One region of the Peribacillus sp. NPDC101480 genome, then DNA from elsewhere that is predicted to be linked to it. Evidence: predicted binding sites of a transcription regulator. Region 1 holds the regulator's gene; the other holds the start of a gene.
What was found. The regulator LexA, encoded in region 1, represses DNA repair genes until DNA is damaged. The targets are predictions, from matches to a motif close to CGAACATATGTTCG.
Positions count from the first base shown of each region.

Region 2: a site for LexA is predicted at 1,686-1,699, ahead of recA (recombinase RecA). Genes of this name have one in related genera too.

Region 1 covers NZ_JBNNSB010000002.1:576,712-579,895, reverse strand. Annotated here, with positions in the region: gene ACQKMF_RS10300 (glucosaminidase domain-containing protein) at 360-974, shown strand; gene lexA (transcriptional repressor LexA) at 1,180-1,803, opposite strand; gene yneA (cell division suppressor protein YneA) at 1,959-2,270, shown strand; gene ACQKMF_RS10285 (YneB family resolvase-like protein) at 2,290-2,946, shown strand; gene ACQKMF_RS10280 (DUF896 domain-containing protein) at 3,012-3,184, shown strand, end outside.
Region 2 covers NZ_JBNNSB010000004.1:552,129-555,312, reverse strand. Annotated here, with positions in the region: gene rny (ribonuclease Y) at 1-151, opposite strand, end outside; gene recA (recombinase RecA) at 494-1,540, opposite strand; gene ACQKMF_RS17010 (competence/damage-inducible protein A) at 1,890-3,122, opposite strand; gene pgsA (CDP-diacylglycerol--glycerol-3-phosphate 3-phosphatidyltransferase) at 3,146-3,184, opposite strand, start outside.

The sequences.
Region 1 (3,184 bases):
CACCACCTTGAAATGAAGTTTTTAAAAATAGTTTTTGTTTTTCATCAAGGTTTTATACAAAAATAAATAATTACAAATTTAAAATTAACGAACAAGTTTTGAAGATTTTCAGTGTTCAATAGGAAAAGCCGTCAATCCATTTAATTAAATGGATTGACGGCTTTTCCTGTTTGGTAGGGAAATGGATAAATAATACTCGAAGCAGGCCACTCTAGGTAAGAAATCTATAATAAAAACAATTAGCCAAACATCAGAACCTTTTGTATGGGACTTGCTGTAACCTTTTTCATAGATGAGAATACGATAAGAATGAAGATGAACAGTGAAAAATAAAGTAAAACCATTGATGGGAGGTTCTAATGAGCAAGGAAACATTTATTAAGGAAATTGCTCCCTATGCCCAGAAAATTCAACAGGAATTTAAAATATTACCTTCTGTTGTCATTGCACAAGCTTGTTTGGAGAGTGGATATGGGACAAGTTTATTAGCAAGCAAAGGAAAAAATATATTCGGTACAAAAGGTGACTTCAAGGGTGAGTCAGTCATCATTCAGACAATGGAATATGTCAATGGCGTACCCGTTCAAGTATGGAACAAATTCAGAAAATACCCATCTTGGGAAGAAAGTCTTAGAGATCTTGCCAATTTATATGTAAAGGGGACTTCATGGAATAGAAGTCTTTATACGGCTGTCATTGGAGAAAAAGATTACAGAAAAGCACTCAAAGCAATTTTCGATGCTGGGTACGCCTCGGATCCCAACTATATTGAAAAACTGGTGAACCTTATCGAAACAAGCGATTTAACAAAATATGATGCAAGTATAGAAGAGGTTTATCATATTGTCCAAAAAGGGGATACCGTCTCTGCGCTTGCAAAAGCATACGGTTCTACACAAGTGCAGATTCAACAGTGGAACGGCTTGGTAGATCTTAACCTAATTAAAGTGAACCAAAGATTACGAGTGAAGTGAATTTTAACTGGGAGCGGTAGTTAAAGCTCTCTTTTTTATTGTAATCAGATTGTTACCAAAGTACATATTAGGCGATCGTATACTTCCGTTCGTAATTAAGGACGTTTAAATACCCATGAAAACTTGATTCTATTAAAATTCCATATGCATATTGAGAGAATTCGGGACATAGATTAAACAAACAAAAAAAGCGCGGTTAGCGCTTTTAGTGTATTTGTCTATATAAGCCTATTACTTTTCCAAGTATCGAAACATCTCGTAAAATAATTGGTTCCATATTCGAGTTCTCAGGCTGAAGCCTTATGTAATCCGGTTCCTTAAAGAATCGTTTTACAGTGGCTTCATCATCTTCCGTCATGGCCACGACGATATCTCCATTATTGGCATTGCTTTGTTGTTTCACGATGACATAATCCCCATCATGAATTCCTGCTTCGATCATACTTTCACCCATGATTTCCAGCATGAATACATGGTCATCATGTGGAACCATGCTTTCGGGAAGCGGAAAGTATTCTTCTATGTTCTCAATGGCCGTTATCGGCATTCCCGCTGTTACTTTTCCAAGTAACGGCACGTTCACGACATTGACTTTTGGAATATTGTTCGCTTCCTCCAAATTCATTATTTCAATGGCCCTTGGCTTGGTTGGGTCACGTCTAATCAGGCCTTTGCTTTCCAGGCGTGATAAATGCCCGTGTACTGTTGAACTTGAAGCAAGTCCCACTGCTTCACCAATCTCCCGTACGGAAGGTGGATACCCTTTTTGGCGGACCTCTTCTTTAATGAAATCAAGAATATCTTGCTGCCTTTTTGATAGTTTAGTCATATGTGCACCTCTTCCCCAATGTTCTTTGCTACATTATAGCATGGCCCCCAATTCTATACAAACATAAGTTCGAATTTTGTTGTTGACTGAAACAAGCGTTCGTATTATAATTTGACCATAACATACGAACGAACATTCGCTTTGGAGGGATATTTATGAAAAATTTATACAAAAATTATATTTATACGATTCTATTAGCGGGATCAGTATTCATCTTTTCAATTTTATTCTCTTGTACATTGAACAATGATCCAAAAAAGGATTTCCTTTCTATAGAAGTAAGTGAAGGTGATACCCTATGGGGAATCGCTGAAGAATATGAAGAAGCAAATTTGACAAAAAAAGAATTCATTGGTTGGATAGAAGAGCATAATGGTGTCAGGGCGGATACAATTAAACCTGGTCAAGTCATCGTCATACCGGTTAAAGGGGAAGAACTTGTCCAGAATTTGGCCAGTGAGCAGTAAGCAGTGAAGGTAGGGTATTATGAAGGCGGTAATCTATTGTAGGGTCAGCACAGAAAAAGAGTCACAGGAAACATCATTGGCAAGGCAGGAAGATGAGTTAGTCAAATTGGCAGAAAAGATGGATGTTGAAGTTATATCCATAATAAAAGAGCAGGCAAGTGGTTATGAGTTGAATCGGGATGGCATTTTTGACATGCTCGAACTATTTAAAACTAAAGAAGCTGAAGTACTATTAATCCAGGATGAAACAAGGCTGGGAAGAGGGAATGCCAAAATAGCCCTTTTCCATGTCATCCTTAAAGAAAATGTTAAAATTTATACACTCTCACATGACGGGGAGCTTGAGTTATCGGATTCGGATGCCATGGTCATCCAGATAGTCGGTATTGTAGAAGAATACCAAAGGAAACTACATAATCTTAAAATAAAGCGCGGGATGATAAGAGCCGTTGAAAAAGGATACCGTCCTCAAAAAAACCTTCAGAATCAAAGGAATTCCACTGGAAGGGACCGTATGGAAATCCCTATTGAAGAAATTATTAAACTTCGGGCCAATGGATTGACATTCGCAGAAATCGCAGCCACTTTAAGGGGATTTGGATACAATGTTTCAAAGGCTACTGTGAACAGGCGTTTTCTCGAACATCAACTGAATACAAATGAAAGTAAATCTTAGAACTTGTAATTTCGCTTTTTTTTTAATACCATGACAATATCCGGAGATTATGAAGGAGCGAAATTATGTTATCAAAAGAAAAAATAGCCCGTATTAATGAACTTTCTAAAAAGGCAAAGGCTGAAGGTTTGACGGAAGTTGAGGCGAAAGAGCAAACCCAATTGAGAAGTGAGTATTTGGAAACATTCAGAAAGTCCATGTCCGATACGTTGGAGCATGTGAAGGTCGTTGATCCAGA
Region 2 (3,184 bases), on a different contig from region 1:
CCGCTTCACGTTTTGCATCCTCAAGGATGTGTTCAGCAGAGCCCTTTGCCCCTGCTATTTTACTCTCAAATTTTGATTTGTGAATAAAATAACCAACAACTGCACCGACGATTAGGCCAAGCAAAGTGAAGATGATTGTCATGGGTTCCATCGTTTCACCTCCCCTTGCTATGAACTTTTTACATAAAATGTTGAACTGTCGGCAAGTACATTGCACATAAATTCAATATACAGCACTTAATTTTCAAAATTTTAGTTTGAAAAATTGTAAAATATACATATTAATTGTATAGTTGAGAATTTTTATTGTCAAGCGTTTGTCCCTTATGTATCAATGATTATTCAAGTTTTCTCAATATCAACCATCATAATGTACAGCATTCTTTATGGAAAAGTTATTTCAATGCCATTTATTCAGCTGAAAATTTCACACTTTTCTCAAAATATATAGAAAAAGCCTAAGCGAACAAGCTTAGGCCTTTTCCAAATACCATTAATCAAGCAATTCAAAATGCTCTTCTGGTTCATTTTCTTCTGGCGGTAATTCATGCTCTCCATCGAGATTATAGTGATCTCTGATTTTCTGAGAAATTTCCTGAGCGATATCCTGATTTTCTTTCAAGAACAGCTTCGCATTTTCGCGGCCTTGTCCGACACGCTCTTCATTGTATGAATACCACGAGCCGCTTTTAAGGACGATATCAAGATCTGCACCCATATCGATGATTTCACCTTCCTGGGAAATCCCTTGACCATACATGATGTCAACTTCTGCTTGACGGAATGGTGGAGCAACCTTGTTTTTTACAACTTTGATTTTCGTTTTATTACCGACGATTTCATTACCCTGTTTTAATTGTTCCGCACGGCGCACTTCCAGACGAACAGTTGAATAGAACTTCAATGCCCGGCCTCCTGGAGTCGTTTCTGGATTCCCAAACATAACACCGATTTTTTCACGGACTTGGTTAATGAAAATGGCAATGGTATTTGATTTATTAATGGCACCAGACAGTTTTCTAAGCGCCTGGGACATCATCCGCGCTTGAAGACCCATATGGGAATCTCCCATTTCGCCTTCGATTTCAGCTTTAGGAACAAGTGCTGCCACCGAATCAATGACAATGATATCTACAGCTCCACTTCGAACTAATGCTTCAGCGATCTCCAAGGCCTGTTCACCCGTATCAGGCTGTGAAAGCAGTAAATCATCTATATTCACACCAAGTTTTTCTGAATATGCTGGATCTAAAGCATGCTCTGCATCAATGAATGCAGCCGTGCCGCCAGTCTTTTGTACTTCTGCAATAGCATGTAATGCAACAGTCGTTTTACCGGAGCTTTCAGGTCCATATATCTCAATGACCCGGCCTCTTGGATATCCGCCCACTCCCAATGCTACGTCCAATGCTAAAGAACCGCTTGAAATCGTTGAAATCCTACGATCAGACTGTTCCCCAAGTTTCATAATAGAACCTTTACCAAATTGTTTTTCAATTTGTTTTAATGCCATATCTAAAGCCGCTTGACGATCACTCACTCAATTTCCTCCTCTATATTCAAATAATCGGCTGTCCGATTAAAGGTGTACTTACGTTAGCAATTATTCGAGATCAAGGTTTGCATCCTGTCTCAAAACCTATCTTTACTATATACTCTTTTTACAATTTTGCCAAGCAAAAAGTCGAACATTCATTCGTTTTTTTCTTTCGGGGTATTCTCTGTAAAAAAGCGTTTTATCTTAAGGAAATCTCCATTTCCTTTCACTTTCTCCGTAAAAAAACCATTTTCATTGAATTAACTTTTTTCTTTTTTTCCCTATTTTTCAAGAAACAAACTTGCTAAAACCAAATAAAAAGCAGAGCTGTAAATAGCTCTGCTTTTAGCGCTTATAAATCCCTTAATAGGTAATGACAGCCGTACTTCACACTCCGAATCCGGTTTTGCGCCCTGCTTCCGGAAAGATTCAACTCCTTGAAATGAGTGTTTCCATCCCGATAGGAAATGCCAATGAATACTGTGCCTACAGGCTTGCCTTCTTGTTCATCCGGACCTGCAACACCCGTAAAGCTTATGCCTACATCCGCATCGAGCTTGCTCCGGACATTAGAGGCCATTTCCATTGCACACTCACCGCTGACCACCCCATGCTTAGATATGGTATCATCGCTGACGCCAAGGACGTTCGACTTCGCATCATTCGTATAGCAGACAATTCCGCCTTTGAAGACTTTACCGGCGCCAGGTATGGTTGTCAGCTGTTCTTGGAACATCCCACCGGTCAAGCTTTCAGCTGCCGCAATTGAAAGCTTGCGGACCGTTAATTCTTTTACAAGTTCCTTTATTAGTGAAGTATTATCACTTCCATAGTGGAACTTACCGACCCTGCTAAGAATTTCTTTTTCCGCTTCTAAAATAAGCTCTTCGCATTTTTCTTTAGAAGAGTCTTTAGCGGTGATCCTTAACGTCACTTCCCCTTCGGCTGCCAGCGGAGCAATTGTCGGATTCGTTTGATTGACAAGAAGATCTTCAATCACCGTTTCCAGTTCGGCTTCACCTATACCGTAGAACCGAAGAACCTTGGAATCGATCCGTTCATGCTTTTCCAGTTTATTCATGATCTTTTCATAACCATAACTTAAAAACATCGGCTCCATTTCACTTGGCGGACCAGGGAGAAGCATATATGTAATCCCAGATTTGGACAAGACCATTCCCGGTGCCATGCCATGATCGTTTGCCAACACTTCACTGCCTTCTAAGACAAGGGCCTGTTTTTTGTTGTTTTCCGTCATCGGCCGTTCCCGTTTTTGGAAGTAAGCTTCAATGGAATGCAAAGCTTCATCATTAAAAACGAGCTTTTTCCCTATATGGCGAGCAATCGTTTCTTTCGTTAAATCATCTTTGGTAGGACCGAGTCCACCGGTAAAGACAATCAAGTTCGCCCTAGATTCAGCGATTTCTATAGCCTGTTGTAAACGGCGATCGTTATCCCCGACCACAGTATGGTAAAAAACGTTGATCCCCATTTCCGCAAACTGCTGCGATAAGAACCTTCCATTAGTGTTATTGATTTGTCCTAAAAGAAGCTCTGAGCCCACTGCAATGATTTCTGCATCCATCTTTTCAAAACCACCATTCGTTTTTACTTTGAATTAACAAATACTTCTTTGTTTTTTATAAA